Regions from separate parts of the Pseudomonas sp. B2M1-30 genome, predicted to be linked through region 2. Evidence: predicted binding sites of a transcription regulator. Region 2 holds the regulator's gene; each other region holds the start of a gene.
The links. Region 2 encodes FliA, which starts transcription of late flagellar genes. Its sites were predicted from a motif close to CTAAAGTTTNNNNNNNNNNNGCCGNTAA; they were not measured.

Region 1 (4,191 bases), on a different contig from region 2:
TTCGCCGATGCGCTGGGTCACGCTGACCAGCCGCAGACCGGCCTGATTCGCCACTTCAACGCTTTGCTCACTGGAGGCCTGGCTGGCGTTCATGGTGGTGACTGCTTCGCGCGAACCGACTTGCAGCGAGGTAATCATCTTGTGAATCTCTTCCGCCGACTCCTGGGTACGGTGGGCGAGGTTACGCACCTCGTCCGCCACCACCGCGAAACCACGACCGGCCTCACCGGCACGGGCCGCTTCGATGGCCGCGTTGAGCGCCAGCAGGTTGGTTTGCTGGGAGATGCCTTTGATCACATCGAGAATGTGACCGATGTTGTCGGTGCTGGCATTCAGGGTTTCGATCTGGGTACACGACAGGCTGATCTTCTGCGACAACTCGGTCATGGCGAGGATCGTCTGCTCGACCACCTGACGCCCGTCATCGGCCTGCTCGCTGGCGCCGCTGGCGTGTTGCGAAGCATCGGCAGCATTGCGGGCGATTTCCTGAGTGGCCGCGCCCAACTGGTTGATTGCAGCAGCCACGCTGTTGGTGCGCGCACTTTGTTCGTCGGAACCGATGATCGAAGCGTTGGAGGACGTCATCACCCGTTGCGACAGGTCATGCACCTGGCGAGTGGCCGAAGACACTTCGCAGATCGAGGCGTGAATCCGCTCCACGAACTGGTTGAACGAGCTGCCCAGTTCGCCGAACTCATCCTTGCTTTCCACCACCAGGCGTCGGGTCAGATCGCCTTCGCCCTGGGCGATGTCCTGCATCGCACGGCCCATGGTGGTCAGCGGGCGCATCAACACGTTGATCAACAGGCTCAGCAGCACCGCAATCGCCGCTACCGCCACGAACATGGCGATCAGCGCCGACGTGCGGAATTGGCCGAGCGCAGCGTAGGCCTTGTCGCGGTCGATCGACAGACCGATGTACCACTCGGCATTTGGCAGACCGCTGACCGGGGTGAACGACAGGATGCGCTCCTGGCCGTTGAGCACCACGTTCTGGTTACCTTTCTCGATGCGCACGCTGGCGTTCGGGTAGATGTCCTTCAGGTTTTTCATCACCTGGTCCTTGTCCGGGCTGACGATCACCTGACCGTCGCCGCTGACCAGGAACGCATGGCCGATGCCGCCGAAGTCCACCGAGTTGATGATCTTCACCAGGGTTTCCAGGCTCAGGTCACCGCCGACCACGCCCAGCAATTCGCCATTGCTTTTCACCGGCAGGGCGATGGTCACCACCAGCCCACCGACCGCCGCCATGTAGGGCGGAGTCAGCATGGTCTTGTCGGCGGCCACCGCCTGCTTGTACCAGGGACGCTGACGCGGATCGTAACCATCCGGCATCTTCGCGTCGGGACGCTGGGTAAACACGCCGTTGGCCTGGCCGACGTAGGTGAACTGGAAGTTCGAGGTCAAGGCCGGCTGATCGACCAGGCCAGGCAGATCGGCGTTCTTGCCTTGGTGGGCGACGTTCTGGGCGAGGTTTTCCAGCACCAGAATTCGTCCGCTCATCCAGTTCTGCACGCTGCTGGCGGTCAGATCACCGGCCTGCTGCACGGAGGACTGCAGGTTCTGGCGAATGGTGTTTCGCTGCAGATAGTCGTTGTAGAGCGTAAACAACGCGAACGCCAGGACCACGACGCCCGAGGCGGCCAACAGGATTTTATGGCTGAACTTGAGATTCATTTCATGGGACTTCTTATGCCAAAAGTGGGGATGCGTTCCGGATGCAACATTCCATGTACAGCGCAGGCAGCGTTCTTCTGGCTGCTCTACTTTGGTGCACGCATGTCTCACCAGTCTGTCGGCACACTTCGGATAAATCTTAGGGTCATGTACGAAATGGACGGCATTTCTGCCAGATTCCCGCCGAACGGCGTACTAGAGCGGCCGCTGTCAGATTTTTTGTGACAGTCGCTGGAGCGGCGGTTGCAAAATCTGTAACTCCTGATGACAATGCGACTAATTATCATTTGTGACGTTCGGGCTGTCGCGTTCATGTCCTCACCTGAGTTGGCTGTACAGGCGCTTTACAGTAGTCATCACGGCTGGCTCAACGGGTGGCTGCGCGCACGGCTGGGCAACGCGGCCGATGCGGCGGATCTGGCCCAGGACACGTTCCTGCGCCTGCTGCAACGCACCGAACGCCTGGAACTCAAGTCACCTCGGGCCTTCCTGCGCACCATCGCGTGCGGCCTGGTCATCGACCATTGGCGCCGCGAAGAAATCGAACTCGCCTATCTGGAAACCATCGCCCATCTGCCGGAAGCCGAAACCCCGAGTGCCGAGGCCCGTGCCCTGGTGATCGAACTGCTGGAAAGCATCGCCCGAATGCTTGAAGGACTTAAGCCGAAAGTGCGTCAGGCGTTTCTCCTGGCGCAGTGCGAAGGTTTGACCCACAAACAGATCGCCGAGCAGATGGGCCTGTCCCTGCGCTCAGTGGAGCGTTACGTCGCCGATGCGCTGTATCACTGTTATGTGCTGAGGTACGCCGCCTGATGCCTGTGGATAACCTCTCGCTCGGGCGCCGCGCCGAGCCGCAGCCGCAAGTGGTCAAGCAGGCCATCCACTGGCTGTTGCGTCTGCGCAACAATCACGGCAATTCGCGCCTCAATCACCAATGCGAACAATGGCGGGCCGAACACCATGAGCACGAACTGGCCTGGCAGCGAGTGCAGACACTGCAAGCCGAACTGACTCACAACCTGCGATCCGTCCCCGGCGCGCAAGTGGCATTCAATACGCTGGAGAACAGCGCTCAGGGTCTGGGTCGACGTCAGGCATTGAAGCTGTTGTCCGGTGCCTTGCTGATGGGGTCCGCTGCCTGGCTCGCCAGGGACACGGCCGCCTGGCAGCAATGGAGCGCCGACTACGCCACCGCCACCGGCGAGCGCCGCGCGTTCCAGTTGCCCGACGGCACGCGCCTGGAACTCAACACCGCGAGTGCCGTGGACCTGGACTACACGGCACAGCAGCGCCTGATCCGATTGAATCGTGGCGAAATCATCGTCACCTGCGGGGGTGCTGACGAAGGCGCGCCGTTCGAGCGGCCGCTGCGGGTGCAGGATCGTCACGGCACCTATGAGCCATTCAACGCACGGTTCATCCTGCGCCAGGAAGGTGATTGCACGCGCCTGAGCGTCACCGGCGGACGCGTCGCCATTCATTCGTCACACAGCGCCTCCATCGACGTGCTGGCCGGGCAGAGCTATCTGGTCGACCGTCATCAAGCACGCCCGGCGCCGCCACTGGATATGGAGGCGGGCGCGTGGATCGACGGATTGATCGTCACCCGCAACATGCGTCTCGCCGATTTCCTCAACGAAGTCGCCCGCTACCGCCATGGTCTGCTGAACTGCGCATCGCAAGTCGCGGATCTGCGCCTTTCCGGGGTGTTCCGTCTCGAAGACACCGACAAGCTGCTGGCGATCCTGCCGCAAACCCTGCCGGTGCAAGTGCGCTACCGCACCCGCTGGTGGGTGACGCTGGAGCGCGCGGTCTGAATTTATTTTGGCGGGTTTTCGCGGCAAGTCCGGCTTAGTCAGTAAGCACTTCAACTCAGCCTTCGCGACTTCCTACGGAAACCTACAATGACTGCGCGCGTTACCTGTAAGAACCCTCTGAATTTCACCGTCGAATCGGGCCTGCTGCGACAGGCCGTGCGAGCGGCGCTGTTGTCCACTGCGCTGGGCGTCGGTGTGATGCCGGCAATCAGCATGGCCGCCGACGCGAATCAGGTCAGCAGCCTGCGCTACAGCGTCGCGGCAGGCCCGCTGGGCGACGCACTCAATCAGTTCGCACGGCAGGCGGGCATCACCTTGTCGATGACTCCGCAGCAGACCCAGGGCCGGCAATCCGCCGGGGTTCAGGGTGAATATTCGACCGATCAGGCGTTGAGCCATCTGCTCGCAGGTTCGGGCCTCGAAGCCGTCAGCCAGGACGGCAGCAGCTACGTACTTCGCACCGTCGCAGACAGCGAAGCACTCGCCCTGCCGACCACCGACATCAAAGGCTTCGCCCTCGGCAATGCGCTGGGCAGCATGGAAGGCTACAACGCCACGCACAGCCAGATCGCCACCAAAACCAGTACCGCGCTGCTGGAAACCTCACAAAGCGTGTCCGTGGTCACTCGCGAGCAGATGGATGACCAGGGCTCGCAAACCGTGTCACAAACCATGCGCTACACCCCGGGCGTGC
Region 2 (4,191 bases):
GCAACTGTTCGAATTCGTTATCGGTGATGTCGCCCGAGGCTGCGTCTTCAACGACCAGTTCCTCGATCATCTCGGCCACCGGCGAGGCCACGGCTTCATCAGCCGATTGCGGCTCGGCCAGACGCGACAGCGCCGCCAGCAGTTCCGGTGTTGCAGCGGTGATCGGGCTGCGATCGCGAACTTCGCCGAACATGCTGTTCACCGAGTCCAGCGCTTCGAGTACCACGTCCATCAGTTCTGCATCTACGCGACGCTCACCCTTGCGCAGGATGTCGAACACGTTTTCGGCGATGTGACAGCACTCCACCAGCTCGTTGAGCTGAAGGAAGCCGGCGCCCCCTTTTACAGTGTGGAAACCGCGAAAAATTGCGTTGAGCAGATCCGCGTCATCCGGACGGCTTTCCAGCTCGACCAGTTGCTCGGACAGTTGCTCAAGAATCTCGCCGGCCTCAACCAGGAAATCCTGAAGGATCTCTTCATCGGCGCCGAAGCTCATTAATGGGGTGCTCCTACAGGTCTAAAAACCCAAAAAAACTCAAAATCCAAGGCTGGATAGCAAATCGTCCACATCGTCCTGACCGGACACAACGTCTTCTCGTTTATCGGCATGAATCTGCGGACCTTCACCCTGCGAGAGATGTTTTTGTGGATCTTTTTCAGCAAGCATCGCCGCACGGTCATGTTCGATGCCCGCGAAGCGGTCCACCTGACTGGCCATGAGGACGAGTTTGAGCAGGTTGCTTTCGACTTCGGTGACCAACTGGGTCACACGCTTGATCACCTGACCGGTGAGGTCCTGGTAATCCTGGGCCAGCAGAATGTCGTTCAGGTTGGCCGATACGGCGCGGTTGTCCGCGCTGCTGCGTGCCAGAAAACCGTCGACCCGGCGAGCCAGTTCACGGAACTCTTCGGCACCGACTTCGCGGCGCATGAAACGCCCCCAGTCGGCACTCAACGCCTGGGCTTCGTCAGCCAGGCCATTGACCACCGGCGTGGCGCTCTCCACCAGATCCATGGTGCGGTTGGCGGCGTTCTCGGTCAGCTTGACCACATAGCCCAGGCGTTCGGTCGCATCAGTGATCTGCGACACTTCCTCGGCTTGCGGCATGTGCGGATCGATCTGGAAATTGACGATCGCGCTGTGCAGTTCACGCGTGAGCTTGCCCACTTCCTGGTACAGGCCACGGTCGCGGGTCTGATTGAGCTCATGGATCAGTTGCACGGCTTCGCCGAACTTGCCTTTTTCAAGGCTTTCGACCAGTTCGACCGCGTGTTTTTTCAGAGTCGACTCGAAGTCGCCCTGTGAAGATTCGTTATGCTCCATAGCTCCCCCGGGGCGCGTACATCAGCCGATGCGTTCGAAAATCTTCTCGATCTTTTCTTTCAGTGCCTGAGCTGTGAAAGGTTTGACCACGTAGCCGTTAACGCCGGCCTGGGCCGCTTCGATGATCTGTTCGCGCTTGGCTTCAGCGGTCACCATCAGCACCGGCAGGTGCTTGAGCTTTTCATCGGCGCGCACGTGACGCAGCAGGTCGATGCCGGTCATGCCGGGCATGTTCCAGTCAGTCACCAGAAAGTCGATGCTGCCGCTGTTGAGCACCGGAATGGCGGTGGTGCCATCGTCCGCTTCAACGGTGTTGGTGAACCCCAGATCACGCAGCAGGTTCTTGATGATCCGCCGCATCGTCGAGAAATCGTCAACGATGAGGATTTTCATGTCTTTGTTCAATTCGACCTCCAAGCAGTCTTAAACGCGCCCAGCACCTGGACGCGCCATTTCAATCAATCCGGCAAAGCACTCAAAGACTGTCTGGAGCACAACAGATCGAGACCGGTGCCGTTCACCACCGCACCAGCCTCGTTCGCAGCGTCCCCACACCGCCCTCAGCGCGCTCGCCACTCCCCCAAACGCCCCCGCAAACGGGCCGCGCACTGGCTGTGTAACTGGCTGACCCGCGATTCACTGACGCCCAGGACTTCACCGATTTCCTTGAGGTTCAGCTCTTCGTCGTAGTACAGCGCCAACACCAGTCGCTCACGCTCCGGCAAATTGGCAATCGCGTCCGCCAGCGCGGCCTGGAATCGCTCGTCTTCCAGATCGCGCGACGGCTCCAGATGAGCACTGGCGCCATCCTCGTGCAGACCTTCGTGTTCGCCGTCCTGCAACAGGTCGTCGAAACTGAACAGCCGGCTGCCCAAGGTGTCATTCAAAATCCCGTAGTAATCGTCGAGACTCAATTGGAGTTCGGCCGCAACCTCGTGATCTTTAGCGTCACGGCCGGTTTTAGCTTCAATTGCGCGAATCGCGTCGCTGACCATACGGGTGTTGCGGTGAACCGAGCGTGGCGCCCAGTCCCCCTTGCGCACTTCATCGAGCATCGCGCCACGGATCCGGATGCCCGCGTACGTTTCGAAACTGGCGCCCTTGCTGGCGTCGTATTTGGTCGAGACTTCGAGCAGGCCGATCATCCCGGCCTGGATCAAGTCCTCGACCTGCACACTGGCCGGCAATCGCGCCAGCAAGTGGTAGGCAATGCGTTTGACCAGTGGCGCGTAACGCTCGATCAGCTCGTACTGCGCGTCACGTGCCGACTTCTTGTAGTAGTTCATACCGCTGGCGGTCATAGCACTGGCCCTGCCGTTTGCTGCACGAGGCGCTCGACGAAAAATTCGAGGTGCCCACGCGGGTTGGCGGGCAGCGGCCAGGTGTCGACCTTCTGGGCGATGGCCTTGAACGCCAGCGCGCACTTGGAACGCGGGAAGGCTTCATAGACCGCACGCTGTTTCTGCACCGCCTTGCGCACGCTTTCGTCGTAAGGCACCGCGCCCACGTATTGTAGGGCGACGTCAAGGAAGCGATCAGTGACCTTGGTCAACTTGGCGAACAGATTGCGCCCTTCCTGCGGGCTCTGCGCCATGTTGGCGAGGACGCGGAAGCGGTTCATGCCGTAGTCGCGGTTGAGCAGTTTGATCAGCGCGTAGGCGTCGGTGATGGACGTCGGTTCGTCGCAGACCACCAGCAGCACTTCCTGGGCGGCGCGGACAAAACTGACCACCGAGTCACCGATACCCGCAGCGGTGTCGATCACCAGCACGTCGAGGTTGTCACCGATATCGCTGAAGGCCTGGATCAGACCGGCATGCTGCGCCGGGCTCAGGTGAACCATGCTCTGGGTGCCGGAAGCGGCCGGCACGATGCGGATCCCGCCCGGCCCCTGCAACAGCACGTCGCGCAGCTCGCAGCGGCCTTCGATCACGTCGGCCAGTGTGCGTTTTGGCGTAAGCCCCAGCAGAACGTCGACGTTCGCCAGCCCCAGATCGGCGTCCAGCAGCATGACCCGACGGCCAAGCTCTGCCAGCGCCAGAGACAAGTTCACTGACACGTTAGTCTTGCCGACGCCACCTTTGCCGCCGGTCACCGCGATCACCTGTACGGGATGCATGCTGCCCATGTTATTTCTTTACCTTGTCTTGCATAGACGGAGGCCACATTACTGGCTGCGCGTTCACAACCGGAACAATGCGTGGCAAGCCATCGATGTAGGTACAAAAACTGTTCATTACCTCAGCCAACCTGCTTGGTCGGGCTGTGGTAGATATCAGCGAACATGTCAGCCATGGCTTCTTCGCTGGGTTCTTCCTGCATTTGCACGCTGACGGCGCGGCTGACCAGTTGATGACGGCGCGGCAGATGCAGATCATCCGGAATGCGCGGGCCATCGGTCAGGTAGGCGACCGGCAGTTCATGGCTGATCGCCAGGCTCAACACCTCGCCCAGACTGGCCGTTTCATCCAGTTTAGTCAGGATGCACCCGGCGAGCCCGCAACGCTTGTAACTGTGATAAGCGGCGGTTAGAACCTGTTTCTGGCTGGTGGTTGCCAGCACCAGATAATTTTTCGAGCGGATGCCGCGACCGGCCAGGCTTTCCAGTTGCATGCGCAGGGCCGGGTCGCTGGCCTGCAGGCCGGCGGTGTCGATCAGCACCACGCGCTTGCGCAGCAGCGGATCCAGCGCCTGCACCAGGGACTGGCCCGGGTCGACGTGGGTCACCGACACATTGAGGATCCGCCCCAGCGTCTTCAACTGCTCCTGGGCACCGATGCGGAAGCTGTCCATGCTCACCAGCGCAATGTTCTGCGCGCCGTACTTGAGCACGTAGCGAGCGGCCAGCTTGGCCAGCGTGGTGGTCT
Region 3 (4,191 bases), on a different contig from region 2:
GACGGGATTTTCCCGGCGGTGGATTTCCTCGCCCAGGGCGGACGCATGGGTATCGGTTCCGACAGTCATGTGTCGCTGAGCGTGGTGGAAGAATTGCGTTGGCTGGAATACGGTCAGCGTCTGCGCGACCAGCGGCGCAATCGCTTGTACGGGGCGGATCAGCCAATGGTCGGCCGCACGCTATATGACGCGGCACTGGACGGCGGCGCCCAGGCGCTGGGACAACCGATCGGCGCACTGGAAGTCGGCAAGCGCGCCGACTGGATCGTGCTCGACGGCAACGATCCGTATCTGGCGACGGCCAGCGGCGACGGGATCCTGAACCGCTGGTTGTTTGCCGGCGGTGATCGTCAGGTGCGTGATGTGCTGGTCAACGGTCAGTGGGTGGTACGCGACGGCCACCATGCCGCAGAAGAGGACAGCAGCCGCGCGTTCACCCAGGTTCTGCGAGAGCTGTTGGGCTGATACAAAAAAACCTGTGGAGGGCACCCTCCACAGGTTTTTTGTTGTGCGTCAGTTGGACGTCTTGGCCATCTGCCGATCCGATGCCCGCCAGATCAGCCGCGTGGTGTCGTAACCCTGCTGACGCGCCTTGCTCAGCAGTTCCTCGCGTACCACACCGTTGACGGTCGGCGTGCGCGACAGCAGCCACAGATAGCGGCGGCTCGGGTCGCCGACGATGGCGGTCTTGTAGTCATCGCTGACATACAGCACCCAGTACTGCCCCTTCGCCGACCCCGGAATCAGCCGCGAGAACCACGTGTCGAACTCGACCCACAATTTGTCGGTCTTGCCCGGCACCTGTGGATAAGCCGTGCCTTTGACTTCTTCCCACTGCCAATCCGTGGTCAGGCAGCGGTTGAAAACCCCGAGGTTGCCATCGGGCTGAAGGCTGTAGCGGGCTTCGGACTGGGCGCAGTTGCGCTGGAAATACATCGGCAGACGCGCCAGCTCGTACCAGGTGCCCTGGTAACGCTTGAGATTGACGCTGTTGACAGTCTTCGGCGCCAGCGGATCTTCACCGGTCGTGGCGCAGCCGGCCAATACCAGGCCGGCGAAAAGGATAAGCAATAACCGCTTCATTTTTCTTCTCCGTGGGCGCGTAGCCCCGGTTTACTTCAGGCCTTGGCCGGAAAACATCAACACTTTGTCACCGGCGTACTGCACGCTGATAAAGCTTTTCTGGTCGCCCCAGGTGCAGCTGGACATGCCGAGCGCGCCCGCACAATCGGTGGGTTTACCGAGCAGGTTTTCGACCTCCGCCTTGGCCATCCCGGCCGACAGCTTCGAGTAGTTTTCCTGGTTGACCTTGCTGCATGCGACCAACAGCACGCAAAACGACAGCAGGGCGATAGATCGCAGCGACATGGTGTAACTCCTGGAGCGGAAGGGGGTTGGCCTGGCGCCAACCAGAAGCTTAGAAGAGAAAACCCCTGTCTGGTTCCCTGGGCACCTGGCTATTTATCCGCCCGCTCGTCTGGCTTTCATCGCTAAATCAGACACTTTGTAGGGCTATTACGCATTTCGTCGTTTTTCGCCAAAGCCGCCTAATCTTTGGCGCGCGGCGGTCGAAATAAGAGCAGCGCAAAGCCTTCGAGTGTGGCAAATTGCCGCCCTTTCTTGACCAGCCCCTTCGCGGTAGCTCCCTTAATGACCAGAAACATGAAATTCAGCCACAAGATCTTGCTGGCAGCCGCGCTCGTGGTGGCCGTCGCGTTCGCCTGTTTCATCCTGTTCAACGACTACCGACAGCGCCAGGCCCTGCAATCGAGCACTGAATCCTCGATGCAGGAACTCGGCAGCCTGACCACCAGCAACATCCAGACCTGGCTGGAAAGCCGCATCCAGTTGCTGCAATCGCTGTCCCAGCAGATCGTCGCCGACGGCAGCGCCACCGCCAGCCTGAAACGCATCATCGACCTGCCCGCCTACACCGGCAATTTCCAGCTCAGCTACTTCGGCGGCGCCGACGGCGTGATGTTCTCGGTGCCGGCCGGCAACCGCGCGGCTGACTACGATCCGCGCGCGCGTGGCTGGTACAAGGCCGCCAACAGCGCTCAGCAGACCATCGTCACCGAACCGTACATCGCTGCCTCGTCGGGCAAACTGGTGATCACCGTCGCCACCCCGGTGCAGCGCCAGGGTTCGATGATCGGCGTGGCCGGTGCGGACATCGACCTGAGCAGCGTCAGCGCGATCATCAACTCGCTGAATTTCGGCGGCCACGGCCACGCATTCATCGTCAGCGCCGATGGCAAGATCCTGATCCACCCGGACAGCAAACTGGTGCTCAAGACCCTCGCCGAGGCCTACCCCAACGGCGCGCCGAAAGTCAGCCCGGGCCTGAAGGAAGTCGAGTTCGACGGCAAGACCCAGCTGATTTCCTTCACCCGCGTCAACGGCGTGCCATCGGCCGACTGGTACGTGGCGCTGGTGCTGGACAAAGACACCGCGTTCTCGATGCTCAGCGAATTCCGTACCTCGGCGCTGATCGCCATGGTGATTGCCGTGGTCATCATCATCGCCCTGCTCGGCATGCTGATCCGCGTGCTGATGCAGCCGCTGCTGACCATGGGCCGCGCCATGCATGACATCGCCGAAGGCGAAGGCGATCTGACCAAACGCCTGACCATCCACGGCCACGACGAATTCGGCGCGCTGGGGATGTCGTTCAACCAGTTCGTGGAACGTATCCACACCTCGATCCGCGAAGTGTCCTCGGCTACCGGCCAGGTCAACGAAGTGGCTCTGCGGGTGGTCGCGGCCTCGAACTCCTCGATGTACAACTCCGACCAGCAGGCCTCGCGTACCAACAGCGTCGCGGCGGCGATCAACCAACTCGGCGCCGCCGCCCAGGAAATCGCCCAGAACGCCGCCCTCGCCTCGCAGCATTCCAGCGATGCGCGCAGCCTGGCCGAAGACGGTCAGCAGGTGGTGGATAAAACCATCCACGCGATGCAGCAACTGTCGGCGAAGATCAGCGACTCCTGCGGCAACATCGAAACCCTGAACAGCAACACCGTGAACATCGGGCAGATTCTGGAAGTGATTACCAGCATCTCCCAGCAGACCAACCTGCTGGCCCTGAACGCCGCCATCGAAGCGGCCCGCGCCGGTGAGGCCGGTCGCGGTTTCGCGGTGGTGGCCGACGAAGTGCGCAACCTGGCGCACCGCACCCAGGATTCGGCGCAGCAAGTGCAGAAGATGATTGAAGAGCTGCAAGTCGGCGCGCGTCAGGCGGTCGGCATCATGACCGAGAGCCAGCGTGAGAGCGAAAGCAGCGTCGGCATCGCCAACCAGGCAGGCGAGCGGCTGGGCAGCGTGACCCAGCGTATTGGCGAGATCGACGGCATGAACCAGTCGGTGGCGACCGCTACCGAAGAGCAGACAGCCGTGGTCGAGTCGATCAATGTCGACATCAACGAGATCAACACGCTGAACCAGGAAGGGGTGGAAAACCTGCAGGCGACGTTGCGCGCGTGTTCGGATCTTGAGCAGCAGGCGGCCCGGTTGAAGCAGTTGGTAGGCAGCTTCAGAATCTGAGGCGCCCTGACTGACCTCTTCGCGGGCAAGCCCGCTCCCACAGCGATCTTCGGTGTTCACACAATCTGTGTATCACCACAAAACACTGTGGGAGCGGGCTTGCCCGCGAAGGCATCAGCGAACGCAGCGAAGACTTAAAAGCTTGAGCCCGGTTGCGAAAGAAACGCCAGCTCCTCAGCCGTGGACTCCCTTCCCAACACCGCATTGCGATGCGGAAACCGCCCGAACCGGGCAATCACCCGTTGATGCCGCTCGGCATAATCCAGGTTGTCGGCAAACACCGCCCGCTCCGCTTCCGGCTGTTCAGCCACCAGGTCGATAAACCGGGAAACCGCCTCGTTCTGCACCGCGAGGTTTTCGCAGTGTTCGAACACCAGATAGATAAACAGTCGTTGAACCGGTCGCAATTGCCGGTCGAAATCGGCGGCGATGCCCTGAGCGACCAGTTGTTGCGCGCGCAGGTCACCAGAGAACGCTTTGGGGCTGTCGCGAAAGATCATTCGCGGGAGTTGATCGAGCAGCAGCACCACGGCCAGCCAACCTTCGGGACGTTGCGTCCACTCGGTCAATCCGCCGGCCAGGGCCTGATCGACAAAGACCCCGAAACGCTCTCGCGCTTCGAGGTCCTGGCTGTCGCGTTTGCCAAAC
Region 4 (4,191 bases), on a different contig from region 2:
TGGCGGTGGCCAACGCAGTACGGCGCTCGCGCGCAGGGTTGTCGGACCCGAATCGTCCGAGCGGCTCGTTCATGTTCCTCGGCCCGACCGGTGTCGGTAAAACCGAGTTGTGCAAGGCGCTGGCCGAGTTCCTTTTCGATACCGAAGAGGCGATGGTGCGGATCGACATGTCCGAATTCATGGAGAAACATTCCGTGGCGCGGCTGATCGGTGCGCCACCGGGATACGTCGGTTATGAAGAGGGCGGTTATCTGACCGAAGCGGTACGGCGCAAGCCTTACTCGGTGATCCTCCTGGATGAAGTCGAGAAGGCCCACCCGGATGTGTTCAACATCCTCCTGCAAGTGCTGGAGGACGGCCGCCTGACCGACAGCCACGGGCGCACGGTGGATTTCCGCAATACCGTGATCGTCATGACCTCCAACCTGGGCTCGATGCAGATCCAGGAGCTGGTCGGAGATCGTGAGGCGCAGCGTGCGGCGGTGATGGATGCGATTTCCACGCACTTCCGTCCGGAATTCATCAACCGGGTCGACGAAGTGGTGATCTTCGAGCCGTTGGCGCGGGATCAGATTGCCGGCATCACCGAGATCCAGCTGGGCCGTCTGCGCAGCCGTCTGGCCGAACGCGAGCTGAAGCTGGAACTGAGCCCGGAAGCAATGGACAAACTGATTGCCGTCGGTTACGACCCGGTCTATGGCGCACGGCCGTTGAAACGGGCGATCCAGCGCTGGATCGAGAACCCATTGGCGCAGTTGATCCTGTCGGGGCGTTTCCTGCCGGGCGAGACTGCTCAGGGTGTCGTGGAGAACGACGAGATCACATTCAACTGATACTCGACGGTGTAAAAACAGGAAGGCCTCGCTTTGCGAGGCCTTTTTTTCGTTAGGCTGTTGAACTCTAAGGAAAAGGCTTGTAAAGTGCGCCCCGCAGTCAGTCACCCACAAGGTTTCAGCTCACTGGGCAGAAATCTGAAATAAGTTGCAAATCATTAACTTGAAAGCGATTTAGGGGGTTGACAGAGGTGTTCTAGGTTGTAGAATAGCGCGCCTCAGACACACGAACGCAGCGATGCGAACGGGTGGCGGAGGTGAGGCAAGCCTCACAGTTGTAACTTGAAATATGTTGTTCCGTGATAGCTCAGTCGGTAGAGCAAATGACTGTTAATCATTGGGTCCCAGGTTCGAGTCCTGGTCACGGAGCCAATTTCAAACCGGGGTATAGCGCAGTCCGGTAGCGCGCCTGCTTTGGGAGCAGGATGTCAGGAGTTCGAATCCCCTTACCCCGACCATTTTTGGGTCGTTAGCTCAGTTGGTAGAGCAGTTGGCTTTTAACCAATTGGTCGTAGGTTCGAATCCCACACGACCCACCATTTTTGAAACCAGTTAGCGCTGGAATCGAATCTTAAGATCAGAGGCCAAAAGCGCTGATCGAGGAAGGCGACTGAAAGGTCGCCTTTTTTTTACCGGGGTATAGCGCAGTCCGGTAGCGCGCCTGCTTTGGGAGCAGGATGTCAGGAGTTCGAATCCCCTTACCCCGACCATATTAAAAATCCTCGTATCGAAAGATACGGGGATTTTTTTTGTCCCGAAAAAAGTGAAGTTTCATTCAAGTCATCGTACAACATGCCGATAGCCCGCTAACAAAAGGGGCCTGCCGGGTCATTCGCCCCTTTGAATCTGGCCATTACAAGAAAAAGGGCGTTCTTCATGTTGCTTCGTCAGTTGAATATTGCTCCCCGTGCCGCACTGGGTTTCGCCCTGATCGCGGTGCTGGTGGCGTTGCTCGGGGTGTTTTCGCTGGGGCAGATGTCGAGCATCCGCGACAGCGAAGTCGCGGTGGAAACCCAATGGCTGCCCAGCATCCGTGGGGGCGACGAGATCCGCGAGATCATGTTGCGCATCCGCACCATCTCCTTGCGCATGGCGCTGGATCCCGATCCGAAGAACGTCGCCACTTACCGCAGCCAGATGGACACCCGTGACAAGGAGTTGAGCGAGAAAATCGCTGCCTACGACAAACTGGTGGTCACCCCCGAAGGCAAGCAGATATATGACCAGTTCAAGAAAACCTTCGCCGCCTACCGTTCCGGCATCGCCCAATCCTTTGTCCTCGCCGAGCAGGGCAAGCGTGACGAGTTGACCAAGCTGCTGCTGGTCGACATGAAGACCGTGGTCGACGGTTCCGGCAAGCAGCTCAGCGACCTGGCGGATCTGTTCGCCAAACAGGTCGCCGCTGAGAGCGAGAACTCCGCTGCCCACTACGCAACCTCTCGCACCATCGTCAGCCTGTTCATTGCCCTGGCGGCGCTCGCCACCGTGGCTCTGGCGATGTTGCTTACGCGCAGCATCGTTCGCCCGCTGAGCAACGCCGTGAGCGCAGCCGAGAGCGTGGCGAACGGCGATCTCACCCGGCCCATCGAAACCCAGGGCAATGACGAGGTCAGCCGTCTGCTCAAGGCGTTGGCGACCATGCAACAGAATCTGCGCGAAACCCTGCAGGGCATCAGCGGTTCGGCCACGCAACTGGCGACTGCCGCTGATGAACTGAATGCCGTGACCCTCGACAGTACTCAGGGGCTGCAGCAACAGAACAACGAGATCGAGCAGGCGGCGACCGCCGTCAACGAGATGACCACCGCCGTGGAAGAGGTCGCGCGCAATGCCGTTTCGACCTCCGATGCAACCCGGCAGTCCAGCGAGTCGGCGCATCTGGGGCAGGAGCGCGTGAGTGAAACCGCCAGCGCGATCAATGCCCTGGCCAGCGACGTGGAGCACACCGGCGGGTTGGTGCAGGCACTGGCGAACCAGTCTCAGGACATCGGCAAAGTACTGGATGTGATTCGCGCCATTGCCGAGCAGACCAACCTGCTGGCGCTCAATGCGGCGATCGAGGCCGCGCGTGCCGGGGAAAGCGGGCGTGGTTTCGCGGTGGTTGCCGATGAGGTGCGCGCGCTGGCGTATCGCACGCAACAATCGACGCAAGAGATCGAGCAGATGGTGCAAGGCATGCGTAACGGTTCGAGCCTGGCGCTCGATTCGATGCAGGCCAGCGCTTCGCGGGCCGCCACCACGCTGGTTCTGGCCGAGCGCGCCGGCGAAGCGTTGCAGACCATCACGGCTTCGGTACACGAGATTCATGAACGCAATCTGGTGATCGCCAGCGCCGCCGAAGAACAGGCGCAAGTGGCGCGGGAAGTGGATCGCAATCTGGTGAACATTCGCGATCTGTCGGTGCGCTCTGCAGCGGGTGCCGATCAGACCAGTGCCTCCAGCCACGAACTGTCGCAACTGGCCAATGCCCTGCAAGGCCTGGTACGGCGCTTCCAGTTGTAACTTCGGCCGATGTGAAAAAGCCGCGCCTTTCGAGAGAAAGCCGCGGCTTGGTTTTTTCCGGAGCTGAAAGGCAATCAGGCGCCGTCTTGATCTTTCAGATGTTCAAACAGGCCTTTGGGCATTTTCTTGCCATTGGCTTCGAAGTTGGCTTTGACGTTGTTGTACGCCTCTTGCTCGTCGATAAAGCCGTCGTGGTTGGTGTCGATCTTGTCGAAGTCGGACTTCGGCGCGACTTTCAGGAATTCGGCACGGGAGACTTTACCGTCGCCATCGGTGTCGGTTTTGGCCATCGACGCATCGCCGCATTTGCCTTCACCACATTTGCCTTCCGGGGTTTTCACCGAAGTTTCCGCCGAGGCGACCATGTAGCCCTGGGTCAGCGGCTGCGCGGCGAACACCGAGCCCGAGAGCATCAGGCCACCGGCCAGGACAGCGCCGACCAGGCCAATGGAGTTCTTGGTAGGTTTCGAAGTACGGGACATTGCATTCTCCTTCGGTTGCACAGCGCAACCACGCGTTTGGGATTAGCCGGAGCCGTTGTGCTCGGGTGTGGCCATTAGGCGGGGGCGGTGTATCGCGTCTGTGTCGTGCAGCGGGGGAGTTTGTAAGCGAAGGTGGGAAAGGTGGGGCGGGATACAGTAGGAAACAGATCTTCAGGGTTTGTGCTGTTCAAACAATGGTGCGAACAGGGTTGCTCGCGAATGCAGGGGGCAGGCAATTCATTGCTGTCTGCCCCGGCGCTTTGGCGAGCAACCCCGTTCCCACGGGGTTTACATCAGTGCAGCTTCAGGCGTGGCTCGGTGCCGCGTCCGATCTTGCTGCCCAGCATCAGCATGGCCGTGCGGAACGGTCCGTA

Region 1: the regulator FliA is predicted to act here: its motif matches at 1,796-1,823, upstream of N8H74_RS28900 (methyl-accepting chemotaxis protein).
Region 3: the regulator FliA is predicted to act here: its motif matches at 1,548-1,575, upstream of N8H74_RS08390 (methyl-accepting chemotaxis protein).
Region 4: the regulator FliA is predicted to act here: its motif matches at 1,608-1,635, upstream of N8H74_RS27340 (methyl-accepting chemotaxis protein).

Annotation. Positions count from the first base shown of each region.
Region 1 covers NZ_JAOEJT010000027.1:14,825-19,015, forward strand. The annotation lists gene N8H74_RS28900 (methyl-accepting chemotaxis protein) at 1-1,680, opposite strand, end outside; gene N8H74_RS28905 (sigma-70 family RNA polymerase sigma factor) at 1,993-2,493, shown strand; gene N8H74_RS28910 (FecR family protein) at 2,493-3,497, shown strand; gene N8H74_RS28915 (TonB-dependent siderophore receptor) at 3,585-4,191, shown strand, end outside.
Region 2 covers NZ_JAOEJT010000011.1:101,339-105,529, reverse strand. The annotation lists gene N8H74_RS20685 (chemotaxis protein CheA) at 1-496, opposite strand, end outside; gene N8H74_RS20680 (protein phosphatase CheZ) at 536-1,324, opposite strand; gene N8H74_RS20675 (chemotaxis response regulator CheY) at 1,346-1,717, opposite strand; gene fliA (RNA polymerase sigma factor FliA) at 1,885-2,625, opposite strand; gene fleN (flagellar synthesis regulator FleN) at 2,622-3,452, opposite strand; gene flhF (flagellar biosynthesis protein FlhF) at 3,566-4,191, opposite strand, start outside.
Region 3 covers NZ_JAOEJT010000003.1:400,079-404,269, forward strand. The annotation lists gene N8H74_RS08375 (formimidoylglutamate deiminase) at 1-465, shown strand, start outside; gene N8H74_RS08380 (lipocalin family protein) at 514-1,083, opposite strand; gene N8H74_RS08385 (outer membrane protein assembly factor BamE) at 1,114-1,368, opposite strand; gene N8H74_RS08390 (methyl-accepting chemotaxis protein) at 1,651-3,543, shown strand; gene N8H74_RS08395 (DUF924 family protein) at 3,678-4,191, opposite strand, start outside.
Region 4 covers NZ_JAOEJT010000021.1:29,214-33,404, forward strand. The annotation lists gene clpB (ATP-dependent chaperone ClpB) at 1-833, shown strand, start outside; tRNA gene N8H74_RS27320 (tRNA-Asn) at 1,130-1,205, shown strand; tRNA gene N8H74_RS27325 (tRNA-Pro) at 1,215-1,291, shown strand; tRNA gene N8H74_RS27330 (tRNA-Lys) at 1,297-1,372, shown strand; tRNA gene N8H74_RS27335 (tRNA-Pro) at 1,467-1,543, shown strand; gene N8H74_RS27340 (methyl-accepting chemotaxis protein) at 1,710-3,335, shown strand; gene N8H74_RS27345 (EF-hand domain-containing protein) at 3,410-3,817, opposite strand; gene N8H74_RS27350 (NAD(P)/FAD-dependent oxidoreductase) at 4,111-4,191, opposite strand, start outside.